2 regions of the Streptomyces sp. R35 genome follow, and region 1 is predicted to be linked to the other one. Evidence: predicted binding sites of a transcription regulator. Region 1 holds the regulator's gene; the other holds the start of a gene.
The links. Region 1 encodes HrcA, which represses chaperone genes, less so after heat shock. Its sites were predicted from a motif close to TTNGCACTCNGNNNNNCNGAGTGCNAA; they were not measured.

Region 1 (12,094 bases):
GAGATCGGCTTTGGCGAGAAGTGCGGCAACCTGCTTGGTCGTCATCGCGTCCGCGACCTCGGGAAAGCGGACGCGGCGCGACTGCTTGCCGGCTTCCCGGGCCGTCGCCCGCCACTTGGCGAGCGCCTTCAGACCCCGCTCGCCCCTCCACTGCGTGATGCAGCGGGAGGCCGCCCAGGGGACGATCGCGTCCACGCCGGTCTCGGTCATGGTCTCGACGGCGAGCTCGCCCCGGTCACCCTTGGGGAGGGCCTGGACGACGGTGATACGAGGGGACTCCGGAGGTTCCTCGGAGAAGGAGTCCATGTGGACGATCAGCCGGTCCTTGCCCTCGGTGTCGACGACGACGCACTCCGCCCACCGCCCGGCCCCGTCGGTGAGGATGACGTCCTCGCCGGCCCGCAGCCGCTTCACGGAGACGGCGTGCCGCCCCTCGGGTCCGTCGAGGACATAACGTCCGCCGCCGCCCGCGTTGAAGTGCTCGACCACGAACACCGGTGCCGTCATCGGTCCGCACCCCCTTCCGAGGACTCCGGGAACTCCTCCGGAGCCGACAACGCTGTCTTCGCGGCGGCGAGTTCGGCGTTCAGCACCTCCACGAGCTGTCCCGCGGGCAGTTCGCGCGCCATACGGTGGCCCTGCCCGGCCCACAGCGCCATGCCCTGCGCGTCGCCCGCCTTGGCCGCCGCCTTGCGCAGCGGGGAGGTGAGGTGGTGGACCTCGGGGTACGCGGCGGGCGCATACGGGCCGTGCTCGCGCAGGAAGCGGTTGACGAGTCCGCGCGCCGGGCGGCCGGAGAACGCGCGCGTCAATTCCGTCCGTACGAAGAGGGGGTTGGTCAGCGCCTGCTTGTGCACGGCGTTCGCGCCGGACTCCGGGGTGGCGAGGAACGCGGTGCCGAGCTGGGCCGCGCTCGCGCCTGCGGCGAGGACGGCGGCGATCTGGCTGCCGCGCATGATGCCGCCGGCGGCGACGATCGGGATCTGTACGGTCTCGCGCGCCTGCGCGATCAGCGACAGCAGCCCGATCCCCGTGCCGTCCGTCTCCGGGTTGTCGCGATGGGTGCCCTGGTGGCCACCGGCCTCCACGCCCTGCACGATCACCGCGGCGGCACCCGCCCGCTGCACGGCCAGCGCCTCCTCAGCGGTGGTCGCCGTGACCATCGTCAGCGTGCCGGCGCGGGCGAGGGAATCCAGGACGTCACGGCTCGGGACGCCGAAGTGGAAGGAGACCACCGGCACCGGGTTGTCGAGGAGGACGGCGAGCTTGGCGTCGTAGCCGTCGTCGCGGCCGCTGTCGGGGTCGCCGAGTTCGGTCTCGTACCAGGCGGCCTCACCGGCGAGCTGGTTGGCGTACACCTCGACGGCGGCCGCGTCCGCGTACTCGGGCTGCGGCATGAACAGATTGACCCCGAAGGGGCGCCCCGTGAGCCCGCGCAGCTGCTTGATCTCCTGGTACATGCCGTCGGCGGTCTTGTACCCGGCGGCGAGGAAACCCAGCCCGCCGGCCTCGGACACGGCAGCCGCGAGCTGCGGCACGGAGACGCCGCCCGCCATGGGGGCCTGCACGATCGGGTGTGGGAAGAGATCGGTCAGTGCGGTGGACATGACGGCATGTTGTCACGTCCCCCGAACAAGTCCGAATCCGGCCGTCCACCTGGCATAGGCCACCGGGATGAGCACCCGCGAGGGGCCTTTTTTCGCCCCCAGACCCCCAAAAGATTGCGCAGTTCCCCGCGCCCCTAAAAGGGGCGCGGGGAACTGCGCAATCTTTTGGACCAGCCCCCAACCCACCCGCAGCCAACACACAAGCGAACGGGGTCAGCGACCGTTGAACGCATCCTTCAGACGCGAGAACAACCCCTGCTGCCCGGGCTGGAACTGCCCGGTGGGCCGCTCCTCCCCCCGCAGCTTCGCCAGCTCCCGCAGCAACCGCTCCTGCTCAGGATCCAGCTTCGTCGGCGTCATCACCTCGACGTGGACGATCAGGTCACCACGCCCACCGCCCCGCAGATGCGTGACACCCCGCCCGTGCAACGGAATCGACTGCCCGGACTGCGTGCCCGGCCGGATGTCGACCTCCTCCAGCCCGTCGAGCGTCTCCAGCGGCACCTTCGTACCGAGCGACGCCGCGGTCATCGGAATGGTGACCGTGCAGTGCAGATCGTCACCGCGCCGCTGGAAGGTCGAGTGCGGGAGTTCGTGGATCTCGACGTAGAGGTCACCGGCAGGTCCGCCACCGGGCCCGACCTCGCCCTCGCCCGCGAGCTGGATCCGCGTGCCGTTGTCGACACCGGCGGGGATCTTGACGGTCAGCGTCCGACGAGACCGCACCCGCCCGTCACCAGCGCACTCGGGGCACGGCGTCGGAACCACGGTCCCGAAGCCCTGACACTGCGGACACGGCCGGGACGTCATGACCTGGCCCAGGAACGACCGCGTGACCTGGGACACCTCACCCCGCCCGCGACACATGTCACAGGTCTGGGCCGAGGTACCCGGCGCCGCGCCCTCACCGTTACAGGTGGCGCAGACGACGGCCGTGTCGACCTGGATGTCCTTCGTCGTGCCGAAGGCCGCCTCGTCCAGCTCGATCTCGAGCCGGATCATTGCGTCCTGGCCACGCCGCGTACGCGACCGGGGGCCGCGCTGCGACGCCGTACCGAAGAAGGCGTCCATGATGTCCGAGAAGTTCCCGAAGCCGCCCGCGCCGAAGCCGCCGGCGCCACCGCCACCGGAGGCGGACAGCGGGTCGCCGCCGAGGTCGTAGACCTGCTTCTTCTGCGGGTCCGACAACACCTCGTACGCGGCGTTGATCTCCTTGAACCGCTCCTGCGTCTTCGGATCGGGATTGACGTCCGGGTGCAGCTCGCGTGCGAGCCTCCGGAACGCCTTCTTGATCTGGTCCTGGGACGCGTCGCGGCTCACGCCGAGTACGGCGTAGTAGTCCGTGGCCACTTACGACTCCGCCAGGATCTGTCCGACGTACCGTGCCACCGCTCGTACCGCTCCCATCGTTCCCGGGTAATCCATGCGGGTCGGTCCGACCACGCCAAGTTTCGCTACTGCCTCGTCGCCCGAACCGTAGCCGACCGAGACCACGGACGTGGAGTTGAGTCCCTCATACGCGTTCTCGTGCCCGATTCGCACGGTCATGCTCGAATCCCCGGCCTCACCAAGCAACTTGAGGAGCACGACCTGCTCCTCCAGTGCTTCGAGCACCGGCCGGATGGTGAGAGGGAAGTCATGTCCGAAGCGGGTCAGATTGGCGGTGCCGCCGATCATCAGCCGCTCCTCGGTCTCTTCGACCAGTGTCTCCAGGAGGGTGGAGAGCACGGTCGCGACCGTACCCCGGTCCTCCGCCTCGAACGCGTCCGGGAGGTCCTGCACGAGCTGCGGGACGTCCGCGAAACGGCGGCCCGCGACCCGGCTGTTGAGCCGCGCGCGCAGATCCGCCAGCGAGGTCTCGCCGAACGGCACCGGACAGTCGATCATGCGCTGCTCGACCCGGCCGGTGTCCGTGATCAGCACCAGCATCACGCGCGCTGGGGCGAGGGACAGCAGCTCCACGTGCCGCACCGTCGAGCGCGTCAGCGAGGGGTACTGCACGACGGCGACCTGCCGCGTGAGCTGCGCGAGCAGCCGTACGGTCCGGCCGACGACGTCGTCGAGGTCCACAGCCCCGTCGAGGAAATTCTGAATGGCCCGCCGCTCGGGCGCGGTCATCGGCTTGACGCCCGCGAGCTTGTCGACGAAGAGCCGGTAGCCCTTGTCGGTGGGGATGCGTCCGGCGCTGGTGTGCGGCTGGGCGATGTAGCCCTCGTCCTCCAGCGCGGCCATGTCATTGCGCACGGTCGCCGGCGAGACACCGAGGCGGTGCCGCTCGGTGAGCGCCTTGGAACCGACCGGCTCCTCGGTGCCCACGTAGTCCTGGACGATGGCGCGCAGCACTTCGAGCCTGCGTTCACTGAGCATCGCGCACACCTCCAGAATTCAGCATCGTGGCCTTCGTGACCTTCATGGCCTTCATGACCTTCGTCCTGGCACTCATCGCACGCGAGTGCCAGCGTTCCCCGGCCCAGTGTACGGCGGTGAGGTACGGCCCCGGCAAGGGCGGGCCTGCGATGTCGTGTGCTGCGCGCTCTCACGGCCAAGCGGTCTCGGGGAAGTGGGGTGCGTTCCCGCGTCGTCCGGTGCGGTGCATCGGCGTGCTGCCGGATCGCCCTCGTACTGGATGTACTTGGGTGATTCGGCAGTGCGGCGAGGTGCCGTGCCGGGCGGCGTGGGGGCGTGCCTCACTTCCCCGAGCCCGCTTAGCGTCTCCTTATGAGCGTGACTTGGGAAGAGTTGGGGTGGGAAAGGGTGGCGCCCCGGGTGGGACGGCGGCGGCTGCCGGTCTGGGACTGCACGGTCGGGCTCGTGGTGGGCGAGGGCGCGGCGCTGATGATCGACGCCGGGTCGAGCCTCGGGGAGGGCGCACGGCTGCGCACGGAGGCCCAGCGGCTCCTCGGCCCGGACCGCCGAGTGACGCACCTCGCACTCACCCACCCCCACTTCGACCATGTCTTCGGCGCGGCGGCGTTCGCGGGCGTGGAGGTGTTCGGGCCGGTCGGCCTCGACTCGGTCTTCGCCCACGACCGCGAGGAACTGCGCACGGACGCCGTACGCAACGGCCTCGACCCGCGCGAGGCGGCCGAGGCCGCGGACCTCCTGGTCCACCCCCGCCACTCGGTGTCCGGCGAGTGGACCCTCGACCTGGGCGGCGGCGTGCAGGTCCTGCTGGCGAACGTGGGCCCCGGCCACACGGGCCACGACTTGGCGGTACTGATCCAAGGCACACCAGCCACACCAGCCACCCCAAACACACTCGGTTCACCGGAGATCGTCTTCTGCGGCGATCTGGTGGAGGAATCGGGCGAACCCCAGGCGGGACCGGACGCCGTCCCCTCCCACTGGCCGGCGGCCCTGGACCGGCTGCTCGACCTGGGCGGGGAGGACGCGGTGTACGTACCGGGACACGGGGCGGCGGTGAATGCGGCGTTTGTCCGGGCCCAGCGGAACGCGCTGGCGACCCGCTTCGGCGTGTCGTAGGAGCCCGTACGACACGACGGCGGGGCTTCTCCTATCGTCATCCGAATGCGCCAGTACTCTCCGGACCTGACCCCGCCGTGGAAGAAGCCCAAGCCCGTGCCCGAGGTCCCCGCGGACCCCGGTCTGGTGGTCGAGGAGCCCGGCACCGGCTTCTGCGGCGCGGTGATCCGCTGCGAGGCAGGCACGGTGACCCTGGAGGACCGCTTCGGCAAGCACCGCGTCTTCCCGCTGGAGCCGAGCGGCTTCCTCCTGGAGGGCAGGGTGGTGACGCTGGTCCGCCCGTCGGCCGCGCCCGCGTCGCGTCCCGCCCGCACGGCCTCGGGTTCGGTGGCGGTACCGGGTGCGCGTGCCAGGGTGGCCCGCGCGGGCCGCATCTACGTCGAGGGCCGCCACGACGCCGAACTCGTCGAGAAGGTCTGGGGCGACGACCTCCGCATCGAGGGCGTCGTCGTCGAGTACCTGGAGGGCATCGACGACCTCCCCTCGATCGTCGCGGACTTCGACCCCGGCCCGGACGCCCGCCTCGGCATCCTGGTCGACCACCTCGTCCCCGGCACCAAGGAGTCCCGCATCGCCGAGTCGGTCACCAGCGACCACGCCCTGGTCCTCGGCCACCCTTACATCGACATCTGGGAGGCCGTGAAACCGTCCTCCGTAGGCATCCCCTCCTGGCCCCGCATCCCCCACGGCCAGGACTGGAAAACAGGCATCTGCCGTTCCCTGGGCTGGCCGGAAAACACCGGCGCGGCCTGGCAGCACATCCTGTCCCACGTCCGCTCCTACAAGGACCTGGAGCCGGAACTCCTGGGCCGAGTGGAGGAGTTGATCGACTTCGTCACGGCCCCGGAGTAGAGGTCCGCACGACGTTTTTTCGCCCCCGCCGCCCCTACCCGTCCCATCCCGTTAAAAGATTGCGCAGTTCCCCGCGCCCCTAAAAGGGGCGCGGGGAACTGCGCAATCTTTTGGACCAGCCCCCACCCACCCGCACCCGGGGTCGAAGGGGCGGAGCCCCAGAAGGATGGGACGGGTAGGGGCGGCGGGGGCGAAAAAGGGCCCTCAGTCCACCAGGTCCCGGACGACCGCGTCCGCGAGCAACCGCCCGCGCAGCGTCAGAACGGCACGACCTTCGTCGTACGGCCCGGCTTCGAGCAACCCCTCACCCAGCGCACGCGCCGCCGCCGCAAGCCCATCCACCCGAAGCAAAGACAGCGGACACCCCTCACGAAGCCGCAGCTCCAGAAGAACGCGCTCAACCCGGCGATCCTCCTCGGAGAGAAGTTCCCGCCCCGCCCCCGGCGACCGCCCGGAGGCCAGCGCCGAGGCATACGCCCCAGGATGCTTCACGTTCCACCACCGCACCCCACCGACGTGACTGTGCGCCCCAGGCCCCGCCCCCCACCAGTCGGCTCCCCGCCAGTACAGCTCGTTGTGAAGGCAGCGCCCAGCCTCGGAAGCGGCCCAGTTCGACACCTCGTACCACTCGAAGCCCGCCCCCGACATCACCTCGTCCGCGATGAGATACCGATCCGCGTGCACGTCGTCGTCCGTCATCGGAACCTCGCCACGGCGGATACGACGGGCGAGCTGCGTACCCTCCTCCACGATCAGCGCATACGCGGAGATGTGGTCGGGCCCGGCACCGAGCGCCGCGTCGAGCGAGGCACGCCAGTCGTCGTCGGACTCCCCGGGCGTGCCGTAGATCAGGTCCAGGTTCACATGCTCGAAGCCCGCCGCACGGGCCTCGGCGACACAGGCCTCGGGACGGCCGGGCGTGTGCGTGCGGTCGAGCACCTTCAGTACATGCTGCTTGGCGCTCTGCATCCCGAAGGAGACCCGGTTGAAGCCCCCGGCGCGCAAGGTCGCGAGGTATGCCGGATCGACCGACTCGGGGTTCGCCTCCGTGGTGATCTCCGCGTCGTCCGCGAGCCCGAACTCGTCACGGATCGCCCCCAGCATCCGTACGAGATCGTCGGCAGCCAGCAGGGTCGGCGTACCGCCGCCGACGAAGACCGTGCGGACGGGGCGCGGGTCGTCGCCGAGGACCTTGCGGGCGAGCCGGACCTCGTCGGTCAGCGTGTCCGCGTAGTTGTCCCGGGAGGCGAGCACGCCACCGGTGCCGCGCAGCTCGGTCGCCGTGTAGGTATTGAAGTCGCAGTAGCCGCAGCGGGTCGCGCAGTACGGCACGTGGAGATAGAACCCGAGGGGACGCTCGGCCGCCCCGGCCAGGGCGTGCGCGGGCAGCGCCCCGTCGTCGGGGACGGGCTCACCGTCGGGGAGTGCGGAAGGCATACGTTCCATTGTCCCGTACGCGCGCCCATACCCCGTACGACGTCCTCTTCGGGCCCCATTCCTCCTCGGCCCCGTTCCTCCTCGGCCCCATTCCTCCTCGGGCCCCATCCCTCCTCGGGCCCTATTCGGCCTGCAGCACCAGCAACGCCATGTCGTCCTCCGGAGGCCGCGCACCGAACTCGTGCACCAGCCGGCGGATCCGCTCCGCGATCAGCTCGGCGCTCAGTCCCGCGCAGCCCTCCAGGGCCTTCGCGAGGCCGTCGTCGTCGTCGAACTGGCGGGGTCCGCAGCGCCGCTCCGTCACACCGTCCGTGACGCACAGCACAGTGTCGCCGGGGTGCAGCTCGAAGGTCTCGGAGGTGTAGCCGGCGTCCTCGAAGACGCCGAGGAGGGTCTGCGGGCGGGCCACTTCCCGTACGTCGCCGTCGGGGCCGAGGAGCAGCGGCAGCGGATGTCCGGCGGAGGCGAGGGTGCAGCGCACGCCGCCGTCGAAGGGGACCAGCTCGCCGTACAGCATGGACAGGAAGCGCGTCTGCGGGCCCAGGTCGGCGCCGAGGCCCGGCCCGCCCGCCGCCACGAGCGCACGGGCCGCCGCGTCCGCCGTCTCGGTCGCGTCGTCGAGCAGGAGCTGGTTGAGGCGGTCGAGGACGTCGGCGACCTGGTAGCCCTCGCGGGCCAGCAGCCGCAGCCAGGGCCGGGCCAGGCCGATCACGACGGCGGCCTCGGGTCCCTTGCCCTGGACGTCGCCCACCGCGAAGCACCAGCGCCCGTCGCCCGCCGGGAACAGGTCGTAGAAGTCGCCGCTGGGTCCGCCCTTGTCGAGCGGCTCGTACACGAGGGCGCTGCGCACCCCGGGGATCTCGGCGACCGCGCCGGGCAGCAGACCGCGCTGGAGGACCCGGCTGATGGTGGCCTGGCGCGCGTACTGGCGGGCCGCGCCGATGGCGAGGGCGATACGGCGGCTGAGGTCCTCGACGAGCCCGGTGATCTCGTCGGGGAAGTCGGTCAGCCCGGCCCGCCCGATGACGAGCGTGCCCAGCGGCCGCCCGCCCGCGATCAGCCGGTACGCGAGCGCGGCCCCGCTCACCCCGCGCGCGCCCAGCGCCTCGCCGGGCCAGGGCACGGGGACGGCCCGGGAACGCACCGCGTCGGGCAGCCGCGGCGGGTCCTTCTCCAGGGCGCGGCGCAGTTCCTCGATGCGGTTCTCGCTGCCGTGCCAGACGCGGGCGAGGCGGGGTCCCAGGGCGAGGCCGAGACCGCCGGCCCGGTCGGTGGCCTCGTCCTCCAGCCACACGGCGCACCAGTCGGCGAGCCGCGGCACGAGCAGCTGCCCGGCGAGCGCGGCCACGAGGTCCTCGTCGAGCTGCCCGGCGAGCAGGTCGGAGGCCTCGGCGAGGAAGGAGAGGGCGCCGCGGTTGAGCCAGTCCAGGTCCTGGTGGACGTTGCGCCTCGGTTCGGGCGGGAGTATCTCGGGGGCGAGCGGCTCGCCGGCCCGCAGCCCACGCTCCAGGGCCTGGCCAGTGGCGTACGCCGCTATCTGCTCCTTCTTCGCCAAGTGCTCCGCGGTGTCCGCGAACCCGCCGGCTTCCAGCACGCTGCCGTCGCCCGCTACCGCGATGCTGTCGGCACCCGCGGACGTTTCGGCCATGCCGCCGACTCCCGCGCCCCCGTCGGCCAACAGCCGCGCCCAGACCGTCTTGACGCCGGGCCGGTAGGTGATCCCCCACGCTTCGGAGAGAGTGGCGACGAGCCGCAGCCCGCGCCCGTACTCCGGGGTGCCGTACGGCCGTTCGACGGCGTCGTCGCGTACCGCACGTGAGGGGTGGTGGTCGGAGACCTCGACGACGAGCGGGCCGGGCAGCCCGCCCTCCACGGTTTCGCGGCTTTCGCAGTTGTCGCGGCTGTCGCGGCTGTCGCGGCTTTCGAGGCGGCACAGCAGTTCGACGTCGGTGCCCGCATGCACGACGGCGTTGGTGACGAGTTCGCTGACCACCACGACGGCGTCGTCGATGAGCCGGTCGTCGATGATCTCGGAGCCCGGCAGGGCGAGTTCGGCCCAGTCGGCGAGCGCGCCGCGCACGAACCGGCGGGCGGCTCCGGGTGCGAGCGGAGTACCCGGCAGCGAGGTGCGAGCGATGGCTTCCTGGCCGGGCCGGTAGTGCGCAGGCGCATCAGGGGCACGCGCCATGGACTCCCGTTGCGTCGGAATGGCCCCCACTGTGCAGCTCCCTGAGCAGATCGGACGAATACGCCTCAGGCGATGCGGACAGAGTGACAGACTGGCCACGCCCATAAGCGCCGAGTTACCGAAGTGGGCCGCCATGAGTGAGAACAGTGGTATGCATGTGCTCGAAGACGGACAGATTCGGGCATCCGATCTGCGTCCGCTGCTCGCGGCGATGGCCGCCGCCCGCGACGGCGACTTCACCAAGGTGCCGGAGACCGGGCATGGTTTGGTGGCCGAGCTGAGCATGACGTTCAACCAGATCATCGACCGAAACGCCCATTTCAACACGGAAGTGCAGCGGGTTCGGCGGGAATTGGTACGACACGGGCGGCTCGACGAGCGTCTTTCTGCCAGCCCGGGCCAGGGGAACTGGACTTCGCGCGTCAACGACGTGAACCAGCTGCTCGACGCCCTGGTGGCCCCCGCGGCGAACGCGACACGTGTCCTCGACGCGGTGGCCGGCGGCGATCTGACCCAGCGGGTCGATCTGCACGACGGGAACCGCCAACTGCGGGGCGACTTACGCAGACTGGGCCGCGCGGTCAACAAGATGGTCGATCAGCTCTCCCTCTTCACCGGCGAGGTCACACGTGTCGCCCGCGAGGTCGGCACGGAGGGGCGGCTCGGCGGCCGGGCCAAGGTGACCGGTCTGTCCGGGAGCTGGCGGGATGTGACCGAGGCGGTCAACACGATGGCGTCCCGGCTGACGGCCCAGGTGCGGGACATCGCCCTGGTGACCACGGCGGTGGCGCGCGGCGACCTGACGCGTACGGTGACGGTCGAGGCGACCGGCGAGCTGCTCGAACTGAAGCTCACCGTGAACACGATGGTCGACCAGCTCTCCGCCTTCGCCGACGAGGTGACCAGGGTGGCCCGCGAGGTCGGCACGGAGGGCCAGCTGGGCGGCCGGGCCCAGGTGCGCGGTGTGTCGGGGGTCTGGAAGGACCTCACCGACAACGTCAACTTCATGGCCTCGAACCTGACCTCCCAGGTCCGCAACATCGCCCAGGTGACCACGGCCGTCGCCAACGGCGACCTGAGTCAGAAGATCACGGTTGACGCGCAGGGCGAGATCCTCGAACTCAAGTCGACCATCAACACCATGGTCGACCAGCTCTCCGCCTTCGCCGACGAGGTCACCCGCGTGGCCCGCGAAGTCGGCACCGAAGGAAACCTCGGCGGCCGGGCACAAGTACGCGGAGTGAGTGGCGTCTGGAAGGACCTCACCGACAACGTCAACTTCATGGCGGACAACCTGACTTCGCAGGTCCGCAATATCGCCCTCGTCTCCACTGCGGTGGCCCAGGGTGACCTCGGCAAGAAGATCACCGTCGAGGCGAAGGGCGAGATCCTCGAACTCAAGTCGACCATCAACACCATGGTCGACCAGCTCTCCGCCTTCGCCGACGAGGTCACCCGCGTGGCCCGCGAGGTGGGTACGGAAGGAAACCTGGGCGGGCAGGCCCAGGTCCGCGGGGTGTCCGGCGTCTGGAAAGACCTGACCGACAACGTCAACTTCATGGCCCTGAACCTGACTTCACAGGTCCGGAACATCGCCCAGGTGACGACCGCCGTCGCCAACGGCGACCTGTCGAAGAAGATCACCGTCGACGCCCGCGGCGAGATCCTGGAGCTGAAGGACACCGTCAACACGATGGTGGAGCAGCTGCGTGCCTTCGCCGACGAGGTCACCCGCGTGGCCCGCGAGGTCGGCACCGACGGCCGGCTCGGCGGCCGGGCCCAGGTGCTCGGCGTCTCCGGTGTCTGGGCCGACCTGACCGACAACGTCAACTACATGGCCGACAACCTGACTTCACAGGTCCGGAACATCGCCCAGGTCGCCACCGCCGTGGCCCAGGGAGACCTCTCCAAGAAGATCGACGTGGACGCGCGCGGCGAGATCCTCGAACTGAAGACGACGATCAACACGATGGTCGACACCCTCTCCTCATTCTCCTCAGAGGTCACCCGCGTGGCCCGCGAGGTGGGCTCCGAGGGTCAACTCGGCGGCCAGGCGCGGGTCGAGGGCGTCTACGGCACCTGGAAGCGCCTCACGACGAACGTGAACGAGCTGGCGCTCAACCTGACCACCCAGGTCCGCGCGATCGCCGAAGTGGCGTCCGCCGTGGCCCAGGGCGACATGTCCCGCTCCATCACGGTGGAGACCCAGGGTGAGGTCACCGAGCTCAAGGACAACATCAACCTGATGGTGGCCAACCTCCGCGAGACCACCCGCGCGAAGGACTGGCTGGAGTCGAACCTGGCACGCCTCGCCGCGCTGATGCAGGGTCACCGCGACCTGATGGAGGTCGCCGACCTGATCCTGCGCGAGCTGACCCCGCTGGTGAACGCGCAGTACGGCGCCTTCTTCCTGGCCGACCCGGAGGAAGACACCCTGCGGACCGCCATCCCCGCCAAGGGGCTGGCCTTCATCGCCGGGTACGGCTCGGCGCAGGGCGCGACGGTCGACACGGGCGGCATGCCGGTC
Region 2 (12,094 bases), 940 kb from region 1:
CGCGTAGCCGAGCCAGACGACCACGAAATCGTGGTCCTGGAACGCCCGCGACACCCCGGCCGCGAGCACCAGCACACCGCCGATCTGCACGAGCGTGACGACCCGGTAGAGCGCGTCGTCGTTGTCGTACGCCGAGGCGAACCAGGTGAAGTTCATCCAGGCCCACCAGATCGCGAAGAAGACCATCGCGTAGTTGAGGATGCCCTCACCCGCGTGCCCCTCCGTCACGGCGTGCACCAGCTGGATGCCCGCCTGGGCGATGGCCACGACGAAACACAGGTCGAAGAAGAGCTCCAGCGGCGACGCGACCCGGTGCGCCTCGTCGCGGCCTCGGGCGGTCATTCTGCGCAGCGGTCCACGGCCGGCGGGCCGTGGCGTCGCAGCCGGTTCGGAAGTGGAACTGGACGTCATACGGCCAAGCACAGCAGAAAAGTCCCGGAAATTCTTGTGAATGCGTTCACAAGCGGCCCTGGGTCGAAGGTCTCGAAGGGACGACGAGGTCAGACGGACCAAGGGAAGCCGAGCCCGCCGGGCAGGAGGACCTTCGGTCTCCGATCGGGGACTAATGCGGCCGTCTTCTTCACTAGCGCGCTGTGGCTGTTCATCGGCTTCTACGCGACGTGCCTCGTCGTCTGCTGGTGGTTCTACGCCCGCCCCGGCGCCGAGGCCCCCAGCTGAGCCGGGTCGGGCCGCCACCGCCTCCGCGTACCCTGGAGGCATGAGTACCGCCCCCGCCCCCGAACCGCGCGATCCGAAATCGGCGCTGGTCTTCGACGACCCGCTGAGCCAGCAGTCCTCGGACGACACGGACCGCGGGTGGGGCGAGCGGGCCGACAGCAGCAGCGACAGCGCGGCCGACCTGAAGCGCTTCCTCGACGAGAAGCCGCCCCACCACCTCTGAGCCAGATCCCCGAGCTTCTGGGCCCCGGCGCAGAGGCTCGCTGTCAGTCCTGGCTGTGCCCCGAACCGCGCTGCGCCACGAGGGCGTCGCGGATCTCCTTCAGCACCTCCAGCTCGGACACCTCGATGACCTCCTGCGTGCCCTCCTTCGCCTTCTGCCGGGCTGCCTGCGCCGCCAGGTACTTGGACATCGGCAGGACCATCAGGAAGTAGACGACGGCTGCCGTGATCACGAACGTGAGGGTCGCGCTGAGGACCGTGCCCCACAGGATGGGGATGCCGCTCGTGACCGTGCCCGTCGCCTCGTCGAACTTGCACGGCGACTTCAGACACGAGCTGTACTTGTCGAGGTCCTTGGTCCCGAACGCGCCCACCAGCGGGCCGATGACGCCCTTCACCACCGAGTTGACGATGTTGGTGAAGGCCGCGCCGATGACCACCGCGACGGCCAGATCGACGACGTTGCCACGCATCAGAAAGGCCTTGAAGCCTTCCCAGACGCCGGGTTGCTTCTTCTCGCTCACCAAGAGGCCCCTCTGCACAAGTTGTGGAACAAACAGCTCCGCAACCTACGGCAGCGCATGCCGCGCCTGTCCAATTCGGTAGCTCGATCGAGGGACTTGACACCGATTCGTCATTCAGCACAGCGTCACCGCCAGCCGTGAGGTGGCGCTCGCGCCGGCCAGCCGTGCCGCCGTGGCCCGCGGGACGGCGAGTACGACCAGCGCCCCGGTCTCGGTGGCGCTGATGTCCGGCACATCGGTGACCCGTGCCCCGGCCGCGACCACCCGTGCCTCGCCGCCGCTGTCCGCTGCGACGACATCGACCCGGTCGCCCGGACGCAACAGCCGCACCGTGGCGCCGTCGGAGATCCGCACCGGTGCCGTCACCGTCTCGACGGCGCGCCGCTCGCGTACAGGAGAGGACGCAGTGATGGAGGCTGCCGGCGGATGTCCCCGCGTCCGCTCCGCGTCACGTGGGCCCGCCGCCACGAGGGCCGCCGCCGTGACCGCGAGCCCCGCGGCCACGGCCCGCCTCCTGTGCCGTGCGAGGCGCCGCAGCTGATACCGCCCGCCGCGCACGCGTACCGGAGCGAAGTGCGGCACCTCGCATGTCGGCGGCGCGTCCGCGCCGGGTGGGCGTACGAGAGGGGAGAGCTGAGCCATGGTGACCACCACCTGCGACGAGAGATCGGTTTGCGATCCCACGATGAGGCGTCGCGGCGAAGCCCGCTGGAGCCCGTGGACTACTCGCGAGTTGTGGAAAACTCCCTCACCCGAACGGGAAGTTCCATCTGCCCTGGGCCACCGTCACGGCAGTGTGAACCCCGGATCCATCCCGCCCAGCGCCGTCGTGCACAGACAGTCCCGCGTCTCGTTCGCCGGCAGCCCCGCGACCGCGTCGAAGAGCACGCGCCGCAGCCGGTCCACATTGGCAGCGAACACTTTGAACACCTCGTCGTGCGAGACGCCCTCTCCGGTCTCGGCACCCGCGTCAAGGTCGGTGACGAGGGTCAACGACGTGTAGCAGAGCTCCAGCTCGCGGGCGAGCGCGGCCTCGGGATGGCCGGTCATGCCCACCACGGACCAGCCCTGCGCCTGATGCCAGAGCGATTCGGCACGAGTGGAGAACCGCGGCCCCTCGATCACTACGAGCGTGCCGCCGTCCACCGGCTCCCAGTCCCGACCGCGCGCCGCTTCGAGGGCAGCCTTGCGCCCGACGGGGCAGTACGGGTCGGCCAGCGACACATGCACCACGTTCGGCACCGTGCCGTCCGGCAGCGGCATCCCGTCGAAGTACGTCTGCGTCCGCGCCTTCGTGCGGTCCACCACCTGGTCCGGCACGAGCAGCGTCCCCGGGCCGTACTCCGCGCGCAGTCCGCCCACCGCGCAGGGCCCGAGGATCTGGCGTGCGCCGACGGAACGCAGCGCCCACAGGTTGGCCCGGTAGTTGATGCGGTGCGGCGGCAGATGGTGGCCACGGCCGTGGCGGGGGAGGAAGGCGACCCGCCGCCCGGCGATCTCGCCGAGGAACAGGGAGTCGCTCGGCGAGCCGTAGGGGGTGTCCACCTGTATTTCGGTGACGTCGTCGAGGAAGGAGTAGAAGCCCGAGCCGCCGATGACACCGATCTCGGCCCTGGCCGTCGCCTGCTCCCCGTCCGGGCTCTGTGGATTCTCCGTGTTCGCCATGGACCGCACCCTAGCCGGGCCGGGGAACGCCGAAGACCCTGCCGTCGTGCGACGGCAGGGTCTTCGGCAAGAACGAGTCCTGCGAAGCCTTACGCGGCGGAGCTGCTGGACGAGCCCGTGCCCGACGACTTCGAGTCTGAGGACGACGACGAGGTCGTCGACGACGAGGTCGAAGAAGAGGTCGCCGGCTTCGACGAAGCCGGCGAGCTGCTCGACGAGGAGCCGCGGCTGTCGTTCCGGTAGAAGCCGGAGCCCTTGAAGACAATGCCGACGGCCGAGAACACCTTCTTCAGGCGGCCACCGCAGTTGGGGCACTCGGTCAGGGCATCGTCGGTGAACTTCTGCACCGCCTCGAGGCCCTCGCCGCACTCGGTGCACTGGTACTGGTAGGTCGGCACTTGTCTTCCTCCTGGCACTCTCACTCAATGAGTGCTAACGATCGTCAATACTAACCTGTGTCGCCAACGAATGGAGTAACGTGCGTCACCTGCCCACGGGCAGCGGTCAGGGCTTGACCGTCACGAGGGCTTTTCTGCCCAAGTGAGAAGCCGCTTCGGCGGCGGAGTCACAGTGACGTATTCCGCGAAAATCTCACGTCACATCTCACCGATCGCGACAGGCTCGCGATGGGCCGCGCCGCGCGTGACCACTCTGGTCGCGTGCGGCGGCATCAGCTGCGCGCGCAGGGCCACCAGGGTCGTCAGAGCCAGTGCCGTACCGGCCATAGGCACCAGGAAACCGGCACCGTCCCAGAGGCGGTCCTCCAGCTGTCCGGCGACCGTGACGGCCGCCGCCTGGCCGAGCGCGACCGCGCCGGTCAGCCAGGTGAAGGCCTCGGTACGGGCGGCCTGGGGCACCAGGCCCTCGACCAGGGTGTAGCCGGTGATCAGGGCCGGAGCGATGCACATGCCGACCAGGAGGCCGATCCCGGCGAGCACGACCACGGAGTGGGCGGCCCACAGCCCGGAGGCGGTGAGCGCCAGGGCCGCGTACCCGAGGACGAGTCGTCGCTGCGGGGCCACCTTCCAGGCGATGGCGCCGCAGACGATGCCGGAGAGCATGTTGCCCGCGGCGAAGACGCCGTACAGGACGCCGTTCAGTCCGGGCTCGCCGATCGACTCGCTGAACGCGGCGAGGGAGACCTGCATGCCGCCGAAGACGGAGCCGATGCCGAGGAAGGTGACGATCAGAACGCGCACTCCGGGGACCCGCAGAGCGGAACCGCGCTCCACGCGTGCGTGCCCGTCGAAAGCGACGGAGGGCTGCGTGCTCTTCTGCGCGGCGAAGAGGAGACCGCCGATCAGGGTCAGCGCCGCCTCGGTGAGCAGGCCCGCGGCTGGGTTCACGGCCGTGCACAGCGCTGTGGCGAGCAGGGGGCCGAACACGAAGGTCAGCTCGTCCGTGACGGACTCGAAGGCCGCGGCGGTGGTCATCAGGGGCGAGCCCTGCAGCTTCACGCCCCAGCGGGCGCGCACCATGGGGCCGATCTGCGGTACCGAGGCGCCGGTCGGCACGGCGGCGACGAAAAGGGCCCACAAGGGGGCGTCCGCCAGTGCGAGCGCCGTCAAGGAGAGGCCCGACAGGGCGTGCACCAGGACGCCGGGCAGCAGGACGGCCCGCTGCCCGAGGCGGTCGGCGAGGCGCCCGGTGAAGGGCGCGAACAGCGCCATGGAGACACCGGTGACGGCGGCGACGGCGCCGGCAGTCCCGTACGAGCCGGTGGTGTGCTGCACGAGCAGCACGATGGAGATGGTGAGCATCGCGAACGGCTGGCGTGCGGCGAAGCCGGGAAGCAGGAACGTCCAGACGCCGCGGGTGCGCAGCAGCTGTCCGTATCCAGGGCGGGAGGTGACCGTGGATGCCACGGCCCGTGCCTTTCTGCCACCTGGTAGCGCGCCCGTGCGGGGGGCGCCGAGAGCTGTCCTCTTGCGCGGAACTGCGGTAGATACCGGCGCCCACTGCGGGGAGAGCGTCACGGCCGCCATACGGTCGGCGCCAGCTCTGCGTCAGGCAGAGTTGGTTCGATCAAGGTGTGCCTTCATCGTACAGGGAAGGCGGCGTCAGTGCCTGTGAAAACGAGCACCACGGCAGCGTTCGCCTGCGAATGCCCATCGCCCCTTAATGTCCCGTTTGCTGTCCCGTTCCGTTGCCCGACGTCCCCAGCCAGCCGGCCAGCTTGCCGCCCTGGCCCACCGCGCGCAGCCGCTTCTCGGCTGCGTCCCGGACCGGGTCGGTGGCCACCACGAGCAGTTCGTCGCCGCGCCGCAGCACGGTTGTGGGCAGCGGCACGAAGGACTTCCCGTCGCGCACGACGAGCGTGACGCCGGCGCCCGCGGGCAGTCGCAGCTCGTTGACCTCGACGCCGTGCATGCGCGACCCCTCGGGGATCGCGACGGACAGCAGATGGCCGCGCAGCCGCTCCAGGGGCGCCGATTCGATGCCCAGGTCGGCGGCCTCCCCGGTCTCGCCCAGGCGCAGCTTCCGGGCCAGCCAGGGCAGTGTGGGCCCCTGGACGAGGGTGTAGACGACGACCAGGACGAAGACGATGTTGAAGATGCGGCGGCTTTCCGCGATACCGCTCACCATCGGGATCGTCGCCAGGATGATGGGCACGGCGCCGCGCAGCCCCGCCCAGGACAACAGCGTCTGCTCCTGCCACGGAATACGGAACGGCAGCAGGCTGACGACGACGCTCAGTGGCCGCGCCACCATGGTCAGCACCAGGCCGATGACGAGCGCCGGCCAGATGTCGTCGCCCATCTCGTGCGGGGTGACCAGCAGGCCGAGCAGGACGAACATGCCGATCTGGGCGATCCAGCCGAGTCCTTCGGCGAAGCCGCGCGTGGCGGGCCAGTGCGGCAGCTTCGCGTTGCCGAGCAGCATCGAGGCGAGATAGACGGCGAGGAAGCCGCTGCCGTGCGCGAGCGCGCCGGCGGCGTACGCGACGACCGCGATCGCCATCACGGCGATCGGGTAGAGGCCGGAGGCGGGCAGCGCCACATGCCGCAGCCCGTACGAGCCGAGCCAGCCCACCGCGAGGCCGATGGCCGCGCCGATGGCCAGCTCCAGGGCTATGTCGCCCAGCAGTGCGTACCAGTGCTCGACAGGGCCCGCCGTGGAGAACGCGACGACGAGGATGACCACCGGAGCGTCGTTGAAGCCCGACTCGGCCTCCAGAACGCCCGTCACGCGCGCGGGGAGGGGGATTTTCCGCAGCACCGAGAAGACCGCCGCCGCGTCCGTCGAAGACACCACCGCTCCGATGATGAGCGCCTGCCGCCACTCGAGACCGATCAGATAGTGGGCCCCCGCGGCCGTGACGCCGACGCTCACCGCGATACCGACCAGCGCCAGCGAGGAGGCGGCCGGAAGCGCCGGCTTGATCTCCTTCCACTTCGTGCCCAGACCGCCCTCGGCCAGGATCACGACCAGGGCCGCGTACCCGATGACCTGGGTCAGCTCGGCATTGTTGAAGTGGACGTCGCCGATCCCGTCCTGGCCCATCGCGACGCCGATGCCCAGGTACACGAGCAGCGTGGGGAGCCCGCTGCGCGAAGAGACCCGGACCGCTGCCACCGCGACGAGCAGGACGAGCGAGCACACGAGCAGGAGCTGGTTGAGGTGGTGGACAGTCAGCGGCCGTTCCCTTCTCGCCAATCCGGGCACTGGATCCGAACACGTCGATCCGAACACCGGACATTGGTACGTCAGTCCAAGTACTTCGTTACCTTACCTAACTCTTGACGCTTTCTTGACACTCCAATGGGCAAGATCGAACTCTCGTGCGCTCGGGTACCCGACTCCGCGTCAAGGCGCGTTGGGCCCTGCGCCTATGGTTGCTCCAGCACTCCAGGACCGCCTGCCGCTCGCGTTAGGACAGCAAGGACAGCGATGCCCCCCAACACCACCGCCTCTTCCGGCCAAAAGCCCGGCAAGTCCGGCAGGAAGAAGGGGCGCAAAGCCCGACTGTTCTTGATTGTCCTGGTTCTTGCGATCATCGGAGGCGTCGCCTTCGGCGCGTACTGGAGCATCAGCACCGTGCGCGCCTCGTTCCCGCAGACCAAGGGCTCGATCACGCTCGACGGGCTGTCGGGGCCCGTCGACGTCAAGCGCGACGGCTACGGGATTCCGCAGATCTACGCCTCGTCCGACGAGGATCTGTTCATGGCACAGGGCTTCGTCCAGGCGCAGGACCGGTTCTACGAGATGGACGTGCGCCGCCACATGACCTCGGGCCGGCTGTCCGAGATGTTCGGCAAGGGCCAGGTCAAGAACGACGAGTTTCTGCGGACCCTGGGCTGGGACCGGGTCGCGAAGAAGGAGTACGACACCAAGCTGTCGGCCTCCACGAAGAAGTACCTCCAGGCGTACGCCAAGGGAGTCAACGCCTACCTGAAGGGCAAGGACGGCAAGGACATCTCCCTGGAGTACGCGGCCCTTGGTTTCACCAACGACTACAAGCCCCAGGAGTGGACCCCGGTCGACTCGGTGGCCTGGCTCAAGGCGATGGCCTGGGACCTGCGCGGCAACATGCAGGAGGAGATCGACCGCTCGCTGATGACGAGCCGTCTCGGCCCGAAGCAGATCGCCGACCTGTACCCGGAGTACCCGTACAGCCGGAACAAGACGATTGTGCAGGAGGGCGAATACGACAGCGTCACCGGGTCGTACGTCCAGGGCAGCTCCAGCACGGCCTCCTCGACCTCCACGACGTCCGCGGCGGGCACGGGGCTCACGGGCAACGTCACGGCGCCCTCCAGCCTGCAGAGCCAGCTGTCGGGGCTCTACGAGGTCCTCGACGACCTCCCCACGGCCGTCGGCGTGAACGGCAACGGCATCGGCTCCAACTCCTGGGTCGTCGACGGCGACCACACCATCACTGGCAAGCCCCTGCTGGCCAATGACCCGCACCTGTCGGCCTCGCTGCCGTCGGTCTGGTACCAGATGGGCCTGCACTGCCGCACCGTCTCCACCAAGTGCCAGTACGACGTCTCCGGCTACACCTTCGCGGGCATGCCCGGCGTGGTCATCGGCCACAATCAGGACATCGCCTGGGGCATGACCAACTCCGGGGTCGACGTCACCGACCTCTACTTGGAGAAGCTCACCGGCGAGGGCTACCAGTACGACGGCAAGGTCGTGCCCTTCACGGCCCGCAAGGAGACGATCAAGGTCGCGGGCGCCGCGTCCAAGAAGATCGTCGTCCGGGAGACCAACAACGGCCCCCTGCTGTCCGACCGCGACGACGAGCTCGTCAAGGTCGGCAAGAAGGCCACCGTCGACACCGCGGCGCCCGACCGTGGCGACGGCTACGGCATCTCGCTGCGCTGGACCGCGCTGGACCCGGGCAACTCCATGGACGCCGTCTTCGAGATGGACAAGGCGTCGAACTGGACGGAGTTCCGCAAGGCGTCCGCGTCCTTCGACGTGCCCTCCCAGAACCTGGTCTACGCCGACACCGAGGGCAACATCGGCTACCAGCTCCCGGGCAGGATCCCCACCCGCGGCGAGGGCGACGGCTCGCTCCCGTCACCGGGCTGGGACTCCAAGTACAACTGGACCGGCTTCATCAAGCAGACCGAGCTGCCCTACGAGTACAACCCCAAGCGCGGCTACATCGTGACCGCCAACCAGGCCATCGTCGACAAGGACAAGTACCCCTACACGCTCACCACGGACTGGGGCTACGGCACGCGCAGCCAGCGGATCGCCGACCTGATCGAGTCGAAGATCAAGGGCGGCGGCAAGATCTCGACCGACGACATGCGCCAGATGCAGCTCGACAACAGCAGTGAGATCGCCAAGCTGATCGTGCCCAAGCTGCTCAAGATCGACGTCGACGACAAGAACGTCCGCGAGGCGCAGAAGCTCCTCGAGGGCTGGGACTACACCCAGGACGCCGACTCCGCGGCGGCCGCGTACTTCAACGCGACCTGGCGCAACATCCTCAAACTCGCCTTCGGCAACAAGCTGCCCAAGGAGCTGCGGGTCAAGGGCCAGTGCCTGTACGTCGACCCGGTGGACACCACCGGTCCCGTGGACGACGACGGCAACAAGGTGCGCGAGTGCGGCCAGCGCGACGCGGACCAGGCGCAGCCGGACGGCGGCGACCGCTGGTTCGAGGTCGTCCGCAAGATCATCGACGACCCGAAGAACGACTGGTGGTCGGCGCCCAGGACGCGCACCGACATTGCTGTCACCGATCGCGACGGGCTGTTCAAGCGGGCCATGAAGGACGCCCGCTGGGAGCTGACCGCCAAGCTCGGCAAGGACATCGACACCTGGAGCTGGGGCCGGCTGCACCGCCTGTTCCTGAAGAACCAGACCCTGGGCACCGACGGTCCCCGCATCGTGCAGTACGTGCTCAACCGCGGTCCCTGGAAGCTCAGCGGCGGCGAGGCGACGGTCAACGCGACCGGCTGGAACGCGGCGGGCGGCTACGGAGTGGTCTGGGTGCCGTCCATGCGGATGGTGGTCAACCTCGGGGACCTCGACAAGTCCAAGTGGATCAACCTCTCCGGCGCCTCCGGGCATGCCTACAGCGCCCACTACACCGACCAGACGGACAAGTGGGCCAAGGGTGAACTGCTGCCTTGGGCCTTCTCGGAGAAGGCCGTCGACAAGAAGACGAGCGACACACTGGTCCTGAAGCCGTGACGCTCCGACGGTCCTGTGACGTCAGGGAGCGCTGAGGCCGAGGCCTCGTGAAAGTGGCCCTCCACGCGTGCGTGGAGGGCCACTTCTCGTGTGCGGAGCGGTGCGCGTATGCGGGGCGAGTGTCAGCGGAAGCGGCGCACGCCGGATGGGGTCACCACCGCGTGGACGGGTCGGTCGTGCGCCTCCTCGGGCACCCGCTCGACGACCTCCGCGTCGTACAGGAGCACCACCAGCGCGGGATCGGCTCCCGCACGCTCCAGACGGGCCAGTACGCGGTCGTACGAGCCCCCGCCGCGCCCCAGGCGCATGCCGCGCGCGTCGACGGCGAGACCGGGCAGCAGGACGGCGTCGGCGTCCTGGACGGCCTCCGGTCCCAGCCGCGCGCCCGCCGGCTCCAAGAGCGCCATCTTTCCGCCGTGTTGGACGCGTTCGAGGGAGCCCGCCCCGGCGTACGCGCCCCAGTCCAGGTCGTTGTCCGCCATCAGGACCGGCAGCAGTACGCGCACCCCGCGCGCGAGGAGCGCGTCCAGGAGCGCGAGGGTGCCGGGCTCGCTCCCGACGGAGACGTACGCCGCCACCGTGCGCGCGTGCGCCAGTTCGGGCAGCTCCAGGGCGCGTGCGGCGAGAGCCTCGGCTGTTTTCCGCACGTCATCGGCCGTCAACCCGTTTCTCACCGCGAGGAATCCTCGCCGCAACATTCGCTTGTCAGGCTCTGGTTCACGTCCGAGGTCGCTCACAGGATGCTCCCGTACTCTTCCTAATGCGCTCATATGAGAGCGAATTAACCGGAGCCACATGTTCCGCACATAGCCACCGGATATGGTTGCGGGCATGACTGAGTCGCACCCCAGGATCAGCAAGGCTGTCATCCCCGCAGCAGGCCTCGGCACCCGGTTCCTCCCGGCCACCAAAGCCACTCCCAAGGAGATGCTGCCGGTCGTCGACAAGCCGGCGATCCAATACGTGGTCGAAGAGGCCGTGTCGGCGGGTCTTGATGACGTCCTGATGATCACGGGCCGCAACAAGCGCCCCCTCGAGGACCACTTCGACCGCAACTACGAGCTCGAATCGGCCCTTCAGAAGAAGGGCGACGCCGACCGGCTCGCCAAGGTCCAGGAGTCCAGCGACCTCGCCACCATGCACTATGTGCGCCAGGGCGACCCCAGGGGCCTCGGTCACGCCGTTCTGTGCGCGGCCCCGCACGTCGGGCACGAGCCCTTCGCCGTGCTCCTCGGTGACGACCTGATCGACCCGCGCGACCCCCTGCTCGCCCGCATGGTCGAGATCCAGGAGCAGCGCGGCGGCAGCGTCATCGCGCTCATGGAGGTCGCCCCCGAGCAGATCCACCTCTACGGGTGTGCTGCCGTCGAGGCCACCGACGAGGGCGACGTGGTCAAGGTGACCGGCCTGGTCGAGAAGCCGGACGCGGCGGACGCCCCCAGCAACTACGCGATCATCGGGCGCTACGTCCTCGATCCGCACATCTTCGACATACTGCGCAAGACCGAGCCGGGCCGCGGCGGCGAGATCCAGCTCACCGACGCCCTTCAGCAGCTCGCCGACGACGAGAAGGTCGGCGGCCCCGTGCACGGCGTCGTCTTCAAGGGCCGCCGCTATGACACCGGGGACCGTGGCGACTACCTGCGTGCCATTGTCAGACTCGCGTGCGAACGTGAAGACCTGGGCCCGGACTTCCGGACCTGGCTTCGCAGTTACGTAGCCGAGGAGATGTAGGGACTTTGAGCAGCGCCGCGACCCGCGCCACCGGCCAGGATCACCTCTGGTCGGTGGACGATCACCTGGAGGACATCCTCGCGACCGTCCGCCCCCTCGAACCCATCGAACTGCAACTCCTCGACGCCCAGGGCTGTGTCCTGGTCGAGGACGTCACGGTGCCGGTCTCGCTGCCGCCGTTCGACAACAGCTCGATGGACGGGTACGCGGTCCGGGTCGCCGATGTCGCGGGCGCGAGCGAGGAGTACCCGGCCGTCCTGACGGTCGTCGGCGATGTGGCGGCCGGCCAGGCCGAGCAGCCCTACGTGGGCCCCGGCCAGGCCGCCCGCATCATGACCGGTGCCCCGCTGCCGCCCGGCGCCGAGGCCGTCGTGCCCGTGGAGTGGACCGACGGCGGCCTGGGCGAGGGCCCGGTCTCCGGGATGCGCGCCCGCAGCGCCGCCCCCGAGGGTGCCTCCGGCCAGGTACAGGTCCACCGCCCGGCGCAGGCACGCGCGCACGTGCGCGCGAAGGGCAGCGATGTGAAGGCCGGCGACCGCGCCCTCGAAGCGGGCACGATCCTCGGCCCGCCTCAGATCGGCCTGCTCGCCGCGATCGGCCGCGGCACCGTACGC

Region 2: a site for HrcA is predicted at 3,499-3,525, ahead of AB5J50_RS21705 (FmdB family zinc ribbon protein). Genes of this name have one in related genera too.

Annotation. Positions count from the first base shown of each region.
Region 1 covers NZ_CP163440.1:3,818,223-3,830,316, forward strand. Annotated here, with positions in the region: gene AB5J50_RS17545 (16S rRNA (uracil(1498)-N(3))-methyltransferase) at 1-507, opposite strand, end outside; gene AB5J50_RS17550 (nitronate monooxygenase) at 504-1,607, opposite strand; gene dnaJ (molecular chaperone DnaJ) at 1,821-2,957, opposite strand; gene hrcA (heat-inducible transcriptional repressor HrcA) at 2,958-3,974, opposite strand; gene AB5J50_RS17565 (MBL fold metallo-hydrolase) at 4,326-5,090, shown strand; gene AB5J50_RS17570 (DUF3097 domain-containing protein) at 5,136-5,942, shown strand; gene hemW (radical SAM family heme chaperone HemW) at 6,147-7,379, opposite strand; gene AB5J50_RS17580 (SpoIIE family protein phosphatase) at 7,501-9,597, opposite strand; gene AB5J50_RS17585 (HAMP domain-containing protein) at 9,701-12,094, shown strand, end outside.
Region 2 covers NZ_CP163440.1:4,757,239-4,769,332, reverse strand. Annotated here, with positions in the region: gene AB5J50_RS21730 (low temperature requirement protein A) at 1-411, opposite strand, end outside; gene AB5J50_RS21725 (hypothetical protein) at 719-901, shown strand; gene mscL (large conductance mechanosensitive channel protein MscL) at 945-1,424, opposite strand; gene AB5J50_RS21715 (hypothetical protein) at 1,539-2,066, opposite strand; gene AB5J50_RS21710 (S-methyl-5'-thioadenosine phosphorylase) at 2,211-3,089, opposite strand; gene AB5J50_RS21705 (FmdB family zinc ribbon protein) at 3,179-3,487, opposite strand; gene AB5J50_RS21700 (MFS transporter) at 3,686-4,954, opposite strand; gene AB5J50_RS21695 (potassium/proton antiporter) at 5,208-6,746, opposite strand; gene AB5J50_RS21690 (penicillin acylase family protein) at 6,981-9,746, shown strand; gene AB5J50_RS21685 (5-formyltetrahydrofolate cyclo-ligase) at 9,869-10,444, opposite strand; gene galU (UTP--glucose-1-phosphate uridylyltransferase GalU) at 10,578-11,480, shown strand; gene glp (gephyrin-like molybdotransferase Glp) at 11,486-12,094, shown strand, end outside.